Aminobacter aminovorans: one gene and its partner. The protein of the gene in region 1 interacts with the protein of each later gene in a pairwise test. Links are inferred from orthologs where the notes say so. Each region holds a gene or a part of one and is shown on either strand. Other genes may lie near its edges. The genes, in order: odhB and lpdA.

Region 1 (9,766 bases):
ATGACGATGTTCTTGGTTTCGAGTTCCTGGGTCTTGCCGTCGGCGCTCGTCACGCCGACCTTGCCGGCGCCGAGCACCTTGCCGGTGCCCTGGAAGCTCTCGATCTTGTTCTTCTTGAACAGGAACGACACGCCATTGACGTTGGCGGCGACGGTCGCATCCTTGTGCGCCATCATCTTCTTCAGGTTCATCTTCGGCGTGCCGACCTCGACGCCGAGCGCGTCGAAGGAATGCTGCGCCTCGGCCAGCATTTCCGACGCATGCAGCAGCGCCTTGGAGGGAATGCAGCCGATGTTCAGGCAGGTGCCGCCGAAGGTCGCGTTCTTCTCGACCACGGCGACCTTCAATCCGAGCTGTGCCGCCTTGATGGCGCACACATAGCCGCCTGGGCCCGAGCCGATTACGACGACGTCATATGCCATTGTTCTTTCCTTCTTGCCTGGGGCGGTCAGCGGCCGCCGCTCACGTTCAAAATCGAGCCCGTCGTATATGATGCCTCATCCGACAAAAGCCAGATGACGGCGTGGGCAACTTCCTCAGCCTTGCCTTCGCGTTTCATCGGCACGAGGCCGCGAATGGCGGAGATCCGGTCCGGCTGACCGCCGGAGGCATGGATTTCGGTGTCGATGATGCCGGGACGCACCGCGTTCACTCGCACGCCCTCGGTCGCGACTTCCTTGGCAAGCCCAATGGTCAAGGTGTCGATCGCCCCCTTGGAGGCGGCGTAGTCGACATATTCGCCGGGCGAGCCGAGCGAGGCTGCCGCCGACGAGATGTTGACGATGGCGCCACCCGCACCACCATGCAGGCTTGACATGCGCTTGACCGCCTCGCGTGCGCAGAGAATGGAGCCGACGACGTTGATGCGCATCATGCGCTCGAGCCTGGCAGCACTCATCTCGTCGACGCGCGCCTTCATATCGACGACGCCGGCATTGTTGACGAAGGCATCAAGCCGGCCATAGGCGCGATCGACCTCGGCGAACATGGCGAGCACATCGGCCTCGCTGCCGACATCGCCCTTGATGGCGATGGCTTCACCGCCGACTGACTTCAGCTCCACCACCAGCGCACTGGCCGCAACATCGTTCGACACGTAGCTGAACGCCACGCGATAGCCGGCCTTGGCCGCCAGCCTGCAGATGGCGGCACCGATGCCGCGGCTGCCGCCTGTTACCAGCAGGACTTTTCCCTGAGCGCTCATTCCTGGCACCCCTTCAGCTCGAAAACGTCCCACGGCACTTTGGAAAAGCCGTCAGGACCATAGGCTGCGGACGACCTCAGCCCATGGCCGAGATCGGAGAAGATAAGTTTCTTCGGCGCAGCCGCCGCGATCCGCTCGCGCGGCAGAAGCCCGACATTGCCTTGCTCGTCGACGCTGTAGATCACGCCCTGCCACACGGTGCAGGCTTCGATCTCCTCGCCGGTCACGTCACCTTCCGGGCATTGGTGCATCAGCATGCCGTTCGGCCGCGCCACGTCCTGCGACCACATCACCACGCCGTCGAGCACGATGGAATTGTCCATCACCATCTTGAAGCTGTTGGTCACGGTTGCCGATTCCAGCGTCGGCCGGAAGTCGATCTCGGCGGCACCGTCGCGGTCGCCATAGACGGCAAGCTCGATCGGGCATGCCGCTTGCGCCACCGTCGCCGACAGCACCGCAACAGCCGTGATCAGTGCCTGAAGCCGCATCAGCCAGCCTGCACGGTCGCGAGCTTCACGCCAAGCCCGATGAAGATCATGCCGGTCACCTTGTTGAACCAGCGGCCCCAGGCGACGAAGCGCTCGCGTACCGAGGCCATGGTGAAGAACATCGACACGCCGACAAACCATGTAATCAGCACCACGGCCATCAGCAGCCCGTAGACGCCCTTCACCGCGGCGGGCGTCTCGTGGCTGACCATCGCCGTGAACAGCGGCAGGAAGAACAGCACGGCCTTGGGGTTGAGCGCGTTGGTGACGAAGCCCGTCAGGAAGCAGCGCACAGCAGAAATCTCCCGGGGCTCACCTGCGCCCTCCTGCACCTCGACCGACGCCATCTCCATCGGCCCGGCGCGAAGCGCCTTGATGCCGAGGTAGAGCAGATAGGCCGCACCGGCCCACTTGATCAGCGAAAACAGCAGCAACGACTTCGACACGATCAGCCCGATGCCCAGGATGGTGTAGCTGACATGAAACAGCAGCGACACGCCGATGCCGAAGCTGGTGATGATGGCGGCACGGCGGCCATGCACGATGCTCTGGCGTACCACCATGACGAAATCGGCACCCGGCACCACCATCAGCACCAAGAATACGGCCAGCAGGCCGGCAAATTCGAACGCATATTGCGTCATGCCTTGTCACTCCCCGACTGCGCGCCCAGTGACCCATTGCCCAAGGGCGCATTGAACGCCCAGACATGGCCGAACGGATCCTGGATCTTGGCGTAGCGTGCGCCCCAGAACATGTCGTCTGGCTCCATCACAGTCTTCGCACCGGCCGCCACTGCCCGCTCGACCGCCTGGTCGACCTGGCCGGGCAGCTTCAAATTGATGTTGACGGTCATGCTGGCGCCGCCACGGGAGAGCGGCGACAACACATCGCCGCCGAATTCGGGAAACTCGTCATGCAGCATCACCTCGCTGCCGAACATGGCGAGGTTGGCATGCAGCACGCGCACGCCGTCATCGGCCATCTGCTCGAAGGTTTCGACGGCGTCGAACGCCTTTTCGTAGAAGGCGATCGCCTCCTTGCCCTGCTTGACGCAGAGATGGACCTGAACAGGGGGAATGTCGGGTTCGAAAGCCATGCGACCGTCTCTTTCGGTTTCTTCAGGCAGCGATGTTACGTCATCAGGCGCACGACCATCAGGACCAGCCCGGCGATCGAAACGAACCAGACGAGCGTACGCAGCACCGGAATACCGGCCACGTACAGCAAGGCATATACAAGGCGGGCGACGATCCACATCACGGCGCCGACGGCACCCAGCTCGCCTGTCTTGCCTGTCACCGCCAGCGCCAGCGCAAGTGCTATGAAGGCGGGATAGGTCTCCAGCATGTTGTTGAGCGACCGGATCAGACGCCCCGAAACGATGCTTTTCGGCGCGCGGCCGTCGTCGCGCGAACTGAGCAGGTACCTGATGCTGAAATCGCCCGACAGGTCGAGCGAAAGCGCCTGCACCAGTATGTGCGCGATCAGCAGCACGACACTCCAGCCCAGAACCCAGATTTCAGTCGATGCTGCTGCGGCTTCCATCACCACTATCGCCCTCGAAGCGCAAGATAGCTGATCAGTACGGCGTCTCCGGCCGCTGGCAAGTCCGGCATAGCTCAGGAAAGCAAAGGGGCCCGGTCAGCCGGGCCCCTTGAAGCCTTTTTCGATCAGAGATCGAGGACCAGGCGCTCCGGGTCTTCCAGGCTGTCCTTGACGCGGACCAGGAAGGTCACGGCTTCCTTGCCGTCGACGATGCGGTGATCGTAGGACAGAGCGAGATACATCATCGGGCGGATGACGATCTGGCCGCCGACAACGACCGGACGGTCCTGGATCTTGTGCATGCCGAGGATGCCCGACTGCGGCGCGTTCAGGATCGGCGTCGACATCAGCGAACCGTAGACGCCGCCGTTGGAGATGGTGAAGGTGCCGCCCTGCATGTCGGCAACCGAAAGCTTGCCATCGCGCGCAGCGAGGCCGAGGCGGCCGATTTCCTTCTCGATCTCGGCGATCGACATCTGGTCTGCATCGCGCACGACCGGAACCACCAGGCCCTTTTCGGTGCCGACGGCAACGCCGACATGGGCGAAGTTCTTGTAGATGATGTCGGTGCCGTCGATCTCGGCGTTGACGGCAGGGATTTCCTTCAGCGCATGCGTCACCGCCTTGGTGAAGAAGCCCATGAAGCCGAGCTTCACGCCATGCTTCTTCTCGAAGATGTCCTTGTACTTGGTGCGCAGCGCCATCACCGCGCTCATGTCGACCTCGTTGAAGGTGGTCAGCATGGCAGCCGTCGACTGCGCCTCCTTGAGGCGGCGCGCGATCGTCTGGCGCAGCTTGGTCATGCGCACGCGCTCTTCACGCGGGGCGTCTTCGGTTGAAGAGGGAACGCGTGCCACCACCGGTGCGGCAGCAGCCGGAGCAGCGGCGGGCGCCGAAGCGCCCTTGGCGATGGCTTCGAGCACGTCGCCCTTCAGCACCTGGCCGCGCTTGCCCGAACCGGCGACCTGGTCGACCGACAGGTTGGTCTCAGCCAAAAGCTTGGCGGCAGCCGGTGCCGGCGGCATCTTGCGCTCTTCGATGGGCGGCGAGCCGGCAACCGATGCGGTCTGCGCGACGGCTTCCTTGACGGTCGACGCCGCGTTCGGCGCCGACGCCTGGGCGACAGCTGCGGGCTTCGGAGAAGCCACGGCACCATCGCCGGCACCGATGGTGCCGAGCAGCGCACCGACGCCGACGGTTTCGCCTTCCTTGACGGTCAGCTCGACCAGCACGCCGGCAGCAGGCGCCGGCACTTCGATGGTGACCTTGTCGGTCTCGAGCTCGACCAGGGGCTCGTCGACGGCGATCACGTCGCCGGCCTTCTTGAACCACTTGCCGATGGTTGCCTCGGAAACGGATTCGCCGAGGGTAGGGACACGGATTTCGGTAGCCATTTTTGCCTGTCCGTTCTTTGTTTATTCGCCGAGGGCGTCGTCGAGGAATGCCTGGAGCTGCGCTAGGTGCTTGGACATCAGGCCCGTCGCCGGGGAGGCGGCGGCCGGACGGCCGGTGTAGCGCACGCGCTGATGCTTGGCGTCGATATGGGCGAGCACCCATTCCAGATACGGGTCGATGAACGACCACGCGCCCATGTTCTTGGGCTCTTCCTGGCACCACACCATCTCCGCGTTGCGGAAACGGCTGAGCTCGGTGATCAGCGCCTTGGCCGGGAACGGATAGAGCTGCTCGACGCGCAACAAATAGATGTCGTCGATGCCACGCTTCTCGCGTTCCTCGTACAGGTCGTAATAGACCTTGCCGGTGCACAGCACGACGCGGCGGATCTTCGAATCCTTGACCAGCTTGATCGGTTCGTTGCCGAGATACTGGGCGTCGTCCCACAAGAGACGGTGGAACGAGCTCTCGCCCGATATTTCCGACAGTGAAGACACGGCGCGCTTGTGGCGCAGCAGCGACTTCGGCGTCATCAGGATCAGCGGCTTGCGGAAGTCGCGCTTCAGCTGCCGGCGCAGGATGTGGAAGTAGTTGGCCGGCGTCGTGACATTGGCCACCTGCATGTTGTCTTCGGCGCAGAGCTGCAGGAAGCGCTCGAGGCGTGCCGACGAATGCTCGGGACCCTGGCCTTCATAGCCGTGCGGCAGCAGGCAGACGAGACCCGACATGCGCAGCCACTTGCGTTCGCCCGACGAGATGAACTGGTCGAACACCACCTGCGCGCCGTTGGCGAAGTCGCCGAACTGCGCTTCCCACAGCGTCAGTGCCTTGGGCTCGGCGAGCGAGTAGCCATATTCGAAGCCGAGCACGGCCTCTTCCGAGAGCATCGAGTTGATGACCTCGTAGCCGGCCTGCGCCGCCGACAGGTTGTTGAGCGGGATGTAGCGGTTTTCGTCGCGCTGATCGTAAAGCACGGTGTGGCGCTGCGAGAACGTGCCGCGCTCGGAATCCTGGCCCGACAGGCGGATCGGATTGCCGTCGAGCAGGATCGAGCCGAACGCCAGCGATTCCGCCGTTGCCCAGTCGATGCCTTCGCCCGATTCGATCGCCTGGCGGCGGTTTTCGAGGAAGCGTCCGATGGTGCGGTGGACTTCGAAATCCTTCGGCACCTCGGTCAGCTTCTTGCCGATTTCCTTCAGCGTCTTGACCGGCACCGCAGTCTTGCCGCGGCGCTGTTCGTCCTGGTTGTCGGCCGTGCGCATGCCCGACCACGCGCCATCAAGCCAGTCGGCCTTGTTCGGCTTGTAGGCCTGGCCCGCCTCGAACTCGGCTTCGAGGAAGCCGCGCCAGTCGGCGCGCATCTTGTCGACCTCGGCCTGGTTCATCAGGCCTTCGGCCATCAGCTTGTCGGCATAGGTCTGCACCGTGGTCTTATGGGTGCGGATGTTGCGGTACATGATCGGCTGCGTGAACGCAGGCTCGTCGCCTTCGTTGTGGCCGAAGCGGCGGTAGCAGAACATGTCCACGACAACAGGCTTGTGGAACTTCATGCGGAACTCGGTCGCCACCTTGGCCGCGAACACGACAGCCTCCGGGTCGTCGCCGTTGACGTGGAAGATCGGCGCCTCGATCATCTTGGCAACGTCGGACGGATAGGGCGACGAGCGCGAGAAGCGCGGGTTCGTCGTGAAGCCGATCTGGTTGTTGATGATGAAGTGCAGCGTGCCGGCGACGCGGTGGCCGCGCAGGCCCGACAGGCCGAGGATTTCGGCGATCACGCCCTGGCCGGCGAATGCCGCATCGCCGTGCAGCAGCAGCGGCATCACCTTGGCGCGCTCTTCCTGCGGCACGATCTCGCCGCGGGCGCGACCGAACAGCTGGTCCTGCTTGGCGCGTGCCTTGCCCATCACCACGGGATCGACGATCTCGAGATGCGAGGGGTTGGCGGTCAAGGACAGATGGACCTTGTTGCCGTCGAACTCGCGGTCGGACGAGGCACCAAGGTGGTACTTCACGTCGCCGGAACCCTCGACGTCGTCAGGCGCGTAGGAGCCACCCTTGAATTCGTGGAACACGGCGCGATGCGGCTTGGCCATGACGTTGGTCAAGACATTGAGGCGGCCGCGGTGGGCCATGCCGAGCACGACCTCCTTGAGGCCGAGCGAGCCGCCGCGCTTGACGATCTGCTCGAGCGCCGGGATCAGCGACTCGCCGCCGTCGAGGCCGAAACGCTTGGTGCCCTTGTACTTGACGTCGATGAACTGCTCGAAGCCCTCGGCCTCGATCAGCTTCGACAGGATCGCCTTCTTGCCCTCGGGCGTGAATTCGATCGCCTTGTCCGGACCCTCGATGCGGGCCTGGATCCAGGCCTTTTCCTCGGGATCGGAGATATGCATGAACTCGACGCCGAGCGTCGAGCAATAGGTGCGCTTCAGGATCTCGAGCATCTCGCGGATGGTCGCGTATTCGAGGCCCAGCACATGGTCGATGAAGATCGGCCGGTCGTAGTCGGCGGCGGTGAAGCCGTAGGCCTCCGGCGACAGCTCGTTATAGTCCTCCAGCGGCTTGGCGATGCCGAGCGGGTCGAGATTGGCGTGCAGGTGGCCGCGCATGCGGTAGGCGCGGATCATCATGATGGCGCGCACCGAGTCGCGCGTCGCCTGCAGCACGTCGGCCTTGGACGGTTCGGTGCCGGTCACGGCGACCGCCTTGTCCTTGACCTTCTTCTCGATCAGCTTCTCGACCATGCCCCAGTTGCCGTCGAGCGCGGAAACCAGTTCGCCATTGGCCTGCAACGGCCAACTCGGCGTCGACCACGAGGCGCCCTTGGCGTTCTTGCGGATATCGCCGGCGTCGTCCTTCAGGGCGCCGAAGAAGTCGCGCCACTCCTGGTCGACCGCTTCAGGGTCGTCGAGATAGGCGGCGTGCAGCGCCTCGATGTAGTCGGCATTGCCGCCATAGAGGAACGAGGTGAGGGAAAATTGGTCGTTGGCCTGATCGGATCGTGCCATCTTTGTCCTGCGGAGCCTCTGGCTCCTCTCCTGTTTTGAAGGGAGTAGCGCAGTAAGGCAGTAGGGCAATGATCTGGAATTCCTACTGCCTGTACTGCCCTACTCCCCTATTCACTTGGCCTTAGCCCTTGATCGCCTCGACCAGCGTGGTGCCGAGACGTGCCGGCGACGGCGACACGCGGATGCCCGCTGCCTCCATGGCCGCGATCTTGTCTTCCGCGCCGCCCTTGCCGCCGGAGATCACTGCACCAGCATGGCCCATGGTACGGCCTTCCGGTGCGGTGCGTCCGGCGATGAAGCCGGCCATCGGCTTCTTGCGGCCGCGCTTGGCTTCGTCGATGAGGAACTGCGCTGCATCCTCTTCGGCCGAGCCGCCGATTTCGCCGATCATGATGATCGACTTGGTTTCGTCGTCGGCCAGGAACATCTCGAGCATGTCGATGAATTCCGTGCCCTTGACCGGGTCGCCACCGATGCCGACTGCCGTCGACTGGCCGAGACCGGCATTGGTGGTCTGGAACACCGCCTCATAGGTAAGCGTTCCCGAGCGCGAAACAACGCCGACCGAACCCTTGCGGAAGATGTTGCCCGGCATGATGCCGATCTTGCATTCGTCGGGCGTGACGATGCCAGGGCAGTTCGGGCCGATCAGGCGCGACTTGGAGCGGTCGAGGCGCGCCTTGACCTTGATCATGTCGGTGACCGGGATGCCTTCGGTGATGCAGACGATCAGCGGGATCTCGGCGTCGATCGCCTCGATGATCGCTGCGGCAGCACCTGCCGGCGGCACGTAGACGACGGACGCATTCGCGCCGGTCTTTTCCTTGCCTTCGGCAACTGTCGAGAAGATCGGCAGCGGCACGGAACCGTCCCACTTCTCGCCGCCCTTCTTGGGGTGGATGCCGCCGACCATCTTGGTGCCGTGATAGGCCAGCGCCTGTTCAGTGTGGAACGAACCGGTGTTGCCGGTCAGGCCCTGCACCAGGATCTTGGTGTTCTTGTCGATGAGAATGGACATTGGCTCAGTTTCCCTTCACCGCAGCGACGATCTTCTTCGCCGCGTCGTCGAGATCGTCGGCCGAGATGACGTTCAGCCCGCTCTCGTTGATGATCTTCTTGCCCAGCTCGACATTGGTACCTTCGAGGCGCACCACCAGCGGAACCTTGAGGCCGACTTCCTTGACCGCGGCGATAACGCCCTCGGCAATGACGTCGCACTTCATGATGCCGCCGAAGATGTTGACCAGGATGCCTTCGACAGCCGGGTCGGCGGTGATGATCTTGAACGCCGCCGTCACTTTCTCCTTGGAAGCGCCGCCGCCGACGTCGAGGAAGTTGGCAGGCTCGGCACCGTAGAGCTTGATGATGTCCATCGTCGCCATGGCCAGGCCGGCGCCGTTGACCATGCAGCCGATATTGCCGTCAAGCGCGACATAAGCGAGGTCGTACTTCGACGCCTCGATCTCCTTGGCGTCCTCTTCGGTGGTGTCGCGCAGCTCCAGCACGTCGGCGTGGCGGAACAGCGCATTGTTGTCGAACGACACCTTGGCGTCGAGCACGCGCAGGCGGCCGTTCTTCATGACGATCAGCGGGTTGACCTCGAGCAGGCTCATGTCCTTCTCGACAAACGCCTTGTAGAGGATCGGGAACAGGCTCTCGCCGTCCTTGGCCGCCTCGCCGGAAAGCTTCAGCGCCGAACTCAGCGCCTTGAGGTCGTCAGCGGTCACGCCCTTTTCCGGGTCGATCGCAACGGTGATGATCTTCTCCGGCGTGTCGTGGGCGACAGCCTCGATGTCCATGCCGCCCTCGGTCGAAACCACGAAGGCGATGCGGCCGACCGAACGGTCGACGAGGATTGACAGATACAGCTCGCGGTCGATGTCGGCGCCGTCCTCGATATAGAGGCGGTTGACCTGCTTGCCGGCCGGGCCGGTCTGCTTGGTCACCAGCGTGTTGCCGAGCATTTCCTTGGCAAACGCCACGACCTCGTCGACCGACTTGGCTAGGCGCACGCCACCCTTGGCGTCGGCGGGCAGTTCCTTGAACTTGCCCTTGCCGCGGCCGCCGGCATGGATCTGGCTCTTCACGACGTAGAGCGGGCCCGGCAGCGCCTTGGC
Region 2 (9,754 bases), on another replicon or contig:
TGAGTCACCGATGGAGCCGAAAGTCGCAAGCCCAGCAGGAGGGGCAAAGGCGCCGCGGGTCAGAGCAAGAGCTGGCTCCAGCGAAAAGTGGTCCGGGTCCTCAAGCCGTGCGCCGTCATACTCGAAGAGGATGGTCTCGGTGCCCCGGACGCGATTGCTCCTCGCCAGTCCCATTGGGTGCGTGCGGCTTGCGAGATCGACATGCACCTCGAAGTCAGCCATCGCGGGACGATCCGGTTGGCCGCTTGAGGTGGACATGCTTAGGCAGGTCGGCGCTGGCGAGCGCCTGACCAACGCTGTCGTTGCTGATGTCGGCAACCTGGCTCAGGCCGTCGAGCAGGCCGAGCGCCAGCAGGACGCCGGCATAAATGCCGATGCTGACTTTGGTATCCCCTGCTTCGACCCTTTGCAGTGTCGAGCGAGACGTGAAGGCGCGCTCGGCTACGACCGCCATCGGCAGCCGTCGGCGTCGACGGGCATCATGGATGTCCGCCCCAAGTTTGCGCAGCGCTCGCCGAACCGCGGCGGGAGGGTAGTGTGGTGTAGGAATTTTGACACCTTCGTACTACAGATTTACATAATATGTAGCACGAAGATTACATTCTTCCTTGACCGGCCATCTCTCTTAAGCAGGCTTCCTTCTAATGGGCGGCAGGTCGGTACAAATGCCTTCGGCAACTTCGGCGGCCATGCCGATGGTCTCGCCGAGCGTCGGATGCGGGTGGATGGTCTTGCCGATATCGACGGCATCCGCTCCCATCTCGATCGCCAGGCAGATCTCGCCGATCATATCGCCAGCGGCCGGGCCGACGATGGCGCCGCCGATGATGCGGTGCGTCTCCTTGTCGAACACCAGCTTGGTCAGGCCGTAGTCCGCGCCATTGGCAATGGCCCGGCCGGACGCTGCCCATGGGAACTTGCCGACCTCGACAGTGCGGCCCGCTGCCTTGGCGGCGTCCTCGGTCACGCCGACCCATGCGATCTCCGGGTCGGTATAGGCGACCGACGGCACGACCTTGGCGTCCATGAAACTCTTGAGCCCGGTTGCCGCCTCCGCAGCGACGTGGCCCTGGTGCACCGCCTTGTGCGCCAGCATCGGGTTGCCGGTGACATCGCCGACGGCAAAGACGTTCTGGTTATGCGTGCGCATCTGCGCATCGACTTCGATGAACCCCTTGGCGTCGAGGCTAATGCCCGCTATGACAAGTTGCAGCGCCTCGGCCGCTGGTCGCCGGCCTGCCGATTGCAGGATCAGGTCGTAGCGTCGCACGCCCGCCCCCTCACCGCTTGTCGTCACGACAAGGGCATCTTCCTCGGCGATGACGCTTTCGACACGCGCACCCAGAAGGATCGCGTCGAAGCGGTGAGCGTTGCGCTTGCGCCAGGTCTCGACCACGTCACGATCGACATCGGGCAGCAACTTGTCGAGCTGTTCGACCACGTCCACGCGTGCGCCGAGCGCGCTGTAGACTGTGGCCATCTCCAACCCGATGATGCCACCGCCAATGACCAGCATGCGTTCGGGGATGAACGGCAGTTCGAGCGCGCCGGAGGAATCGACGATCCGCGGGTGGTCGGGCAGGAACGGCAGCTTAAGCGGCATCGAGCCTGCGGCGACGATTGCCTTGGCGAAGGCGATCCTGCGGCTTGCTCCATCAAACAACGTGATGTCGACCGCATTGGCCTCGGCAAACGTCGCCGTGCCCCTGACAACCTCGACCTTGCGCTGCCGGGCCATGCCCTTCAGCCCATCGGTGAGCTTGGTGACGACACCGGTCTTGAAGCGGCGCAGCCTGTCGAGATCAAGGGTGGGCGTGTCGAAGGCGACGCCATGGTCGGCGAGGCGCTCGGCGTCCTCCTTGACCGCCGCGACATGCAACAGCGCCTTGGAGGGAATGCAGCCGACATTGAGGCAGACACCACCGAGCGTGGCGTCGCGCTCCACTAGGATCACGCGTTGTCCGAGATCGGCGGCGCGGAAGGCAGCGGAATAGCCGCCCGGTCCGCCGCCGATCACCAGCACGTCGCAATCGGGCGCGGCACCCAGGGCAGGTGATGGCGTGGCTGCTACGATCGGCTTCGCAACTGCGGCCGGCGCTTCATGAGTGGCAGCAGGCTTGGCTTCGCCTCCGCCCGCTGCCGCTTCCACGATGGCGATCAGCGCGCCCTTGGAAACGCGCTGGCCGATGGCCAGTTCGACGGAGGCGATGCGCCCGGCGGAGGGCGACGGCACGTCGATCGAGGCCTTGTCGGATTCGAGCACGATCAGTGTCTGGTCAAGCGCGACCTCGTCGCCCGGCTGGATGTGCACCTCGATGACGGCGACTTCCTTGAAGTCACCCATTTCGGGCACCCTGATTTCGGTGATGCTCATCTTCGCCTCAAACGATCGCGCGGCGGAAATCGCCCAGAAGGGCGGCGATGTGACCAAGGAACCTGGCCGCGGCAACGCCATCGACGACGCGGTGATCCCACGACAGGGAAACCGGCATGATCAGCTTCGGCTGGAAAGCCTTGCCATCCCAGATGGCCTCTATCGCTGAGCGACCGGCGCCGAGGATCGCTGCTTCGGGGGCATTGATGATCGGCGTGAAGCCTGTCCCGCCAATGCCGCCAAGCGACGACACTGAGAAACAGCCGCCCTGCATATCGACGGCCGACAGCCCGGTGCCGCGCGCCTTGTCGGCGAGCGCGCGCATTTCCGTTGCGATCTCAAGAACGCCCTTGCGGTCGCAATCGCGGATCACCGGCACCATCAACCCCTTGGGCGTGTCGGCGGCAAAGCCGATATGGACATAGTTCTTGAGCACCAGCTCCTCGCCGTCGAGCGAGGCGTTGAAGCGTGGGTACGCCTTGAGCGCCAGCGCCGAAGCCTTGATCAGGAAGGCGACCATCGTAACCTTGGCGTCCTTGTTGGCTGCATTGAGCTCCTTGCGGAATTCCTCGAGCCCGGTCACATCGGCCTTGTCGAAGTTGGTGACATGCGGAATGGTCAGCCAGTTGCGGGTGAGATTGCCGCCCGAGATCTTCTGGATGCGCGACAGCGGCTGGCGTTCGACGGGGCCGAACTTCTCGAAGTCGACCGCAGGCCAGGCCGGCAGGCCGGCGCCGATGGCGGAACCGGGCACCTGCACTGGAGAGCCTCCGGCGAGGCGCTCCTTGATATGCGCTGTGATGTCGTTGCGCAGTATCCTGCCCTTTGCGCCGGAAGGCTTTACCATGCCAAGTTCGACGCCAAGCTCACGGGCGAAGGCGCGCACCGACGGCGTCGCGTGGGCTCCGAAAGCGGTCTGCGTCGTGACCGCTGGCAAAGTGCTCGCCATTGGTGCAGCCGGTGCCACCTTCGCCGTGGCCGGCGGTCCTGCCCTAACGGGTGGAACGGCGGCAGCGGCTTCGGTCTTTTTGGTTTCTGGCGTGGCTGCCGAAGGCACCGTGGCCGGCGCGGTCGCATCGATGGTCAGCAGCAGCGCGCCCTGCGACACGCGGCTGCCGAGCGCCACTGCGAACTCCCTGACGGTTCCGGCAAAAGGCGCCGGAATCTCCATCGTTGCCTTGTCGGATTCGACCGTCATCAGCGGGTCTTCGACCGCCACCACGTCGCCCGGCTTCACCAGGAATTCGACGACCGGCACATTCTTGTAGTCGCCTATGTCAGGCAACCTGACTTCCATCTGCTGGCTCATATCAACTCTTTCAGAACTGGAACTCGACCCCGATCAGCGCAACCAAGGCGCATCGATCGCGGCATCAAGACTGTAGCGGGCGATGGCATCGGCAACCGTCTGACGCGTCACAGAACCTTCGGTGGCGAGTGCTGCAAGGGCAGCCACCGCGATGTGGCGATGATCGACCTCGAAGAAGTCGCGCAGCGCGGCACGCGTGTCGCTACGACCGAAGCCGTCGGTGCCGAGCGCGGTGAACGGCGCCTCGACGTATGACGCAATCAGTTGCGGATAGGCGCGGACATAGTCGGTGGCAGCGATGATAGGCGCCGTGCCCGGCAGGCACCCGGCGAGATGACTGACCACTGGCTCAGCGAGCGGGTTGTAACGGTTGTGTCGATCCGCTTCCCTTGCGTCGCGCGACAGTTCGGAGAAGCTGGTGGCGCTCCACACTTCCGAGGCGACGTCCCAATCGTTGGCGAGCATCTGTGCTGCCTCGATCACCTGCGGGAGGATGGTGCCGGAACCGAGCAAGCGAACGTGCCCGGCACTCTTCTTGGGCTTGTGGCTGGCGATCCGGTAGAGCCCCTTGATGATGTCGGCCTCGACGCCTGCCGGCATCGACGGCTGGGCGTAGTTCTCGTTCATCGCAGTGACGTAATAGAACTCGTCCCTGCCCTCTTCCATCATGGCGCGGGCGCCATGGTCGAGAATGACCGCCAGCTCATAGGCGAAGGTCGGGTCATAGGCGCGGCAGTTTGGAACGGTCGACGCAACGAGAAGGCTCGATCCATCCTGGTGCTGCAAGCCTTCGCCGGCCAGCGTGGTCCGGCCTGCGGTCGCCCCGATCAGGAAGCCGCGCGAGCGCTGGTCGGCCGCTGCCCAGATCAGATCGCCGACACGCTGGAAGCCAAACATCGAATAGTAGATGTAGACCGGCAGCATGGCGAGGTTGTGCACGCTGTAGGACGTGGCGGCAGCCACCCAGGACGAGACTGCGCCGGCCTCGGTGATACCCTCCTCGAGCAGTTGCCCGTTCTTGGCCTCCTTGTAATACAGCATCGAGCCGGCATCCTCGGGCTCGTAGAGCTGGCCGACCGGCGAATAGATGCCGACCTGGCGGAACAGATTGGCCATGCCGAAGGTACGCGCCTCGTCGGCGACGATCGGCACGATGCGCGGCCCGATCTCCTTGTCCTTGATCATGTTGCCAAGCAACCTGACCGCGGCCATGGTCGTCGACATCTCCTTACCCTCGGCATTGAGAGCGAAATCGGCGTAGCTTGCCAGCGGTGGTATCGCCACCCGATCGGCTGTTCGGCGACGCGCCGGCAGGTAGCCTCCAAGCGCCTCGCGGCGCGCCCGGAGATAGTTGAGCTCGGCGCTGTCTTCAGCCGGCTTGTAGAACGTGACCTGCTCTGCCTGCTCGTTGCTGATCGGCAAGGCAAAGCGGTCGCGGAAAGCCAGCAGGGCTTCAACGTCGAGCTTCTTTGACTGATGCACCGTCATGCGTGACTCGCCGGCAGCGCCCATGCCAAAACCCTTCTTGGTCTTGGCCAGGATGACAGTCGGCCGACCCTTGGTGGCCCTTGCCGCCTCGAAGGCCGCAAACAACTTTCGGAAGTCGTGACCACCGCGCTTCAGCGCGTCGATGTCGCTGTCCGACATATGGGCGACCAGCGCCTTGACCTCGGGATCCTCCTCGAAGAAGTGCGCCAGGTTGTAAGCTCCATCCTTGGCGCCGAGCGTCTGGTACTTGCCATCGACGGTGGCGGCAAATCGACGGAGCAGCGCGTGCTGGGTGTCGCGTGCAAACAGCGCGTCCCACTCCGAACCCCACAGCACCTTGATGACGTTCCAACCCGCCCCGCGGAAAGTGCTTTCCAGTTCCTGGATGATCTGGCCATTGCCGCGCACCGGGCCGTCGAGCCGCTGCAGGTTGCAATTGATGATGAAGGTCAGGTTGTCGAGCTTTTCACGTGCCGCGATCGACAGGCCGGCGATCGATTCCGGCTCGTCCATCTCGCCGTCACCGAACACCCCCCAGACGTGGCGACCCTCGGTATCGGCGAGGCTCCGGTCGTTGAGGTAGCGCATGAAGCGGGCCTGGTAGACCGCGGTGATCGGACCGATGCCCATTGACCCTGTCGGCACCTGCCAGAAGTCGGGCATCAGCCAGGGATGCGGATAGGAGCACAGGCCGGTGCCGCCGATCTCCTGGCGGTAATGCTGGAGATGCTCTTCCGAAAGCCGCCCTTCCAGATAGGCGCGCGCATACACGCCTGGCGCCGAATGCGGTTGGAAAAACACGACGTCCCCGTCGCCCGCACCAGTGTCGGCGCGAAAGAAGTGGTTGAAGCCGACCTCGAAGATCTCCGCTGCAGAGGCATAGCTGCCGATGTGGCCGCCGAGCTCGCCATAGGCCTTGTTGGCCTTCACCACCATCGCCAGCGCGTTCCAGCGGATGATCGCGGTGATGCGTTCCTCCATGCCAAGATCGCCTGGGAACGGCGGCTGCTTTTCGAGCGAAATGCTGTTGCGATAGGGTGAATACGGCAGCGGCTCATGCACGATGCCGAGTTCCTTGGCCTTGCGGTCGAGTTCTCCGAGGATGAATTCGGCCCGCGTGCCGCCCGAACTGACGAACAAGGACTCGAGCGAGGCCAGCCAGTCGGCTGTCTCCTGCGGGTCGCCGTCAAATCCGGCGCTGGCATCACCGATGGGGGCGGACGGGGTCTTGGTGAGCATGATGGCGCTCCAGCTCCTTGAATTTCCACTTGCGCGCGAGGATAGCGGCAAGGCTCCGGCATTTCCTGCCGAAGGTGTTGCAAATTTCGGCAAATGCAGCAGATAATGCTGCAGTGTATTTTCCATTCAGCAGGATATGCTGCACATGCATCTCGACGCGATAGACATGCGTATCCTCTCGGAAATCCAGGAGGACGCCAGCCTGACAAACGCCGAGCTTGCCGCGCGCGTCGGGCTGTCGGCCTCCCCGTGCCTTGCCCGCGTGCGCGCACTTGACGAGGCGGGCATCATAACCCGTCGCGTCGCCCTTCTCGATCCGATGCTGCTGGGCGCTGATGTCAGCGTCTTCATCCAGGTGACACTGGAGAAGCAGACCGAGGCATTGCTCGATGTTTTCGAGGCGGCGATGGCCGGCTTTCCCGAGGTCATGGAGTGCTATCTGATGACCGGCGATTCCGACTATCTGCTGCGCGTTGTCGTGCGGGACACGGTTGCGCTCCAGCATTTCATCGTCGACCGCCTGTCCAAGACGCGCGGTGTCGCCAACATCCGCTCGAGCTTTGCCCTCAAGCAGGTCAAGTACAAGACTGCCCTCCCACTGGAGCAGCTTGCCAGCCCGCGCGCGCGTCGATAGCCCGCGTGGACCCGTGTCTATGTCGAGCAGCCTCGCTATCATGCTATGTCGCCGCGGTCAGATGCGGAAACGCGACCGGTGGCAGGACCGAGCATACGGTCGTCTTGTTTGGGTCGCCCTTATTTGCGGCGATATTGGCGGAGGGGTTTTCAGTGAGCATGATGGCTCTCCAACTCCTTGAGTTTCCCCTGCGCGCGAGGAGGCGATCAGCCACTGGGCGTGATGTCAGCTGAATAATCAGGTCAGGGTTACGGATGCGGCGTCGCGCTCGATCCGCTGCTGAGCATCGACCACTTGTGCTCGAAGGCTTGCCCAATCGATGCCGATCATCTCGCCGTGTCGTTTGCGTGCGACGCCGCGCACCCAAACGCTGTCAATGTCGGACAAGCCGGCAAAATTCACAACGCGATCCGCCAGGCTGCCCAAGGTGGCAAAGCCGATGCGCGATGTCCTGAGAAGTACTAGGTCGGCATGCTTTCCAATAGTGATCGACCCCGTGGCGTCGCCCAGGCGCATGGCCTTGGCGCCCCATCTAGTCACGAAGTCCAGCACGTCCGCAGATTTATACTCCTTGGCAATTTCGGAGTATTCCGCTGAACGATATAGACTCCAAAAGCCTGCCCTGACGTGCTCGAAATAGTCATCGGTCAACGCCATGTTCACGTCGAGCCCGAGCCCTGCGGGGACTCCCATCTGCCGTGCCTTACCGTGAATGGAGGCTGCAGGATAAGGAAATTCCCCCATCGCACAGGAGCAGATCATCCCACCGGAATCTCGGAGCATTTCGAGTTCGGCATTCGACATCTCAACGCCGTGAGAAACCTGAAAATCCGGGCCGAGCAGACCCGCGGCATGAAGGTCGGCAATGCCGCGATAGACACCAGAGGGGGGCATTGGTTTCGGTTTGTGGAGATGGCAGCATATCAAATGCGGATTGAACGAACGAGCGCGTTCAAACTCCACCTTCATGTCTTTCATACTGCGCTGGCCCAACCCCTCGCTGATTGCGATGCCAAACTTCACCGGCCTATCGCTCTCCTCGGAGAACATCTCGCGAAGCAGTGCTGCCGTCTCATAGTTGGACTCTTGTGGCGCCCCGTTCCTTTCGGCCGTTGCCTGCGCTTCTGGTACTGTGTCCCCGGGTCCATAAGTCGGATTGTGAGATGCCTGGTAGCAGAACACCCCGGAGACGCCGGATGCGACGAAACCGCGTGCCCCAGCGAGCGCCTTTTCCTTGGTATGGTGGGCATGGGCGTAGTCCAGCACGCTCGTCACGCCCGAGTTGATCGCCTGGAGTCCGCCGACATATCCGGCGAGATGGAAATCTTCCGGCGTCATGCACACCATGGTGCGCATTTTCCATCTTTGGTAGCCGGAGTATTTCTGCGGATCGGTCTTGACGAGTCTGCCGGCGTGAAGGCCCAGCCAAAGATGCCTGTGACCATCGTTCATGCCCGGCATCAGGATCATACCGGCCGCATCGACCCGTTCGGCGTCGCCGGCATCGATGCCTATTCCGATGTTGGCGATCTTTCCGTCCCGGATCAGCACATCCGCACCAGCTAGCTCGCCCAGCTTGTGGTCCATCGTCAAGACGTCGGCGCCTTGGATTAGTATTGCGCGCTTTGCTCCCCCGACCGCCGCAACAGCAGGCGCAGGGCGATTGGTCGAGGCTACAGCGATGGCCGCGGCCCCTGTTGCGCCCAATTTAAGAAACTCCTTACGTGTGATGTCGGTCATCTGGTTCTCCTCCATCGATACAAAGTGGAAAATGCGGGCGCAGCAGCTATTCGGCTGTCATCGGAGATGGTCGCACTGCATCCTGGTCAGCAACAGGCATCAGTTCTGGAACTTAAAGTTCCAATTCCGCCAGGCCGTTTCGATGGACAACGCGACGCATCGCCAAGCCGGAGAACCGGCGTAGCATTCACACAGGAGGGCATTGCCCACCAACGCGTGCGGGCGAAGCTCTTGTCGGATCCGTCGTTAGAATGTCGGCGGCGTGTTTATCCAGAGGACCACTGCCTCGCCCGGACCAGGATTGTAAAACGAGTGGGGCGCCTCCGAGCGGAAGCAGAACGAGTCACCCTTGCCGAGAACATGAGTCTGCTTGTCGATGGTTAGCTCGATAAAGCCATCCATAACGAAACCGGCCTCTTCTCCCACGTGCGAATAGTCGCCGGCTGAACCATGGCCAGCGGTAATGGTGATCAGATTTCCCTGCAGCGTGCGTTCGGGGGAATGAGGAATGATCTGCTCGATCCTGACCCCTTGATGAGGATCTCCCAGATAGTCGAGCGCGACCTCTTTCCGTTCACTCGCACGGACCAGCATGCAACTCTCGTTTTCCGAGCCGGAAAGGAAGGAAGCCATGCTGGTGCCGAGACCGGCAACCAGCTTGTGCAGCACCGACAGCGAAGGCAGAAGCCGGCCGTTCTCCACGCGCGACACCAAACTCGCCGAACAATTCGCCTTGCTGGCGAGATCGACCAGTGTAAGGCCCTGTGCCCGCCGCATTGTCTGCAGCCGGCGACCTATGCGCACGGCCTCAAGTGCCGCAGGTTCGGTGGTGTCGATAGCAGCAGCCCTCGCGTTACTAGGCAGCGCTTCGGCGCGCCTCTTTCGTTCCGGCTTCGCCTTGTCGGCAATGCTGTCGGCCACAGTCTTCAACTTGGAGCTTGAACCGTTCTTCATAAGAAACCGATTATCA

The links.
Region 2: the proteins of odhB (region 1) and lpdA interact in binary tests that used the Escherichia coli proteins (3 or more experiments, as listed by UniProt). The link is inferred for Aminobacter aminovorans from one-to-one orthologs.

Annotation. Positions count from the first base shown.
Region 1 is NZ_UFSM01000001.1:928,964-938,729, reverse strand. The notes cover bases 2,504-5,371. They hold odhB (2-oxoglutarate dehydrogenase complex dihydrolipoyllysine-residue succinyltransferase), read right to left. Parts: upstream 4,638-5,371; coding sequence 3,369-4,637; downstream 2,504-3,368. Other genes in these bases: DY201_RS04510 (2-oxoglutarate dehydrogenase E1 component), read right to left, coding at 4,659-5,371; DY201_RS04520 (MAPEG family protein), read right to left, coding at 2,830-3,243; DY201_RS04525 (VOC family protein), read right to left, coding at 2,504-2,794. Also shown: lpdA (dihydrolipoyl dehydrogenase), read right to left, coding at 1-422; DY201_RS04540 (SDR family oxidoreductase), read right to left, coding at 449-1,204; DY201_RS04535 (hypothetical protein), read right to left, coding at 1,201-1,695; DY201_RS04530 (LysE family translocator), read right to left, coding at 1,695-2,339; more of DY201_RS04525, read right to left, coding at 2,336-2,503; more of DY201_RS04510, read right to left, coding at 5,372-7,649; sucD (succinate--CoA ligase subunit alpha), read right to left, coding at 7,771-8,667; sucC (ADP-forming succinate--CoA ligase subunit beta), read right to left, coding at 8,672-9,766. UniProt on the Escherichia coli protein: E2 component of the 2-oxoglutarate dehydrogenase (OGDH) complex which catalyzes the second step in the conversion of 2-oxoglutarate to succinyl-CoA and CO(2).
Region 2 is NZ_UFSM01000002.1:91,621-101,374, forward strand. The notes cover bases 1-2,856. They hold lpdA (dihydrolipoyl dehydrogenase), read right to left. Parts: upstream 2,375-2,856; coding sequence 626-2,374; downstream 1-625. Other genes in these bases: DY201_RS24980 (helix-turn-helix domain-containing protein), read right to left, coding at 215-550; DY201_RS24990 (2-oxo acid dehydrogenase subunit E2), read right to left, coding at 2,382-2,856. Outside these bases: more of DY201_RS24990, read right to left, coding at 2,857-3,683; mdeB (alpha-ketoglutarate dehydrogenase), read right to left, coding at 3,717-6,410; DY201_RS25000 (Lrp/AsnC family transcriptional regulator), read left to right, coding at 6,556-7,044; DY201_RS25005 (amidohydrolase family protein), read right to left, coding at 7,282-8,784; DY201_RS25010 (cupin domain-containing protein), read right to left, coding at 9,031-9,738. UniProt on the Escherichia coli protein: Lipoamide dehydrogenase is a component of the glycine cleavage system as well as of the alpha-ketoacid dehydrogenase complexes.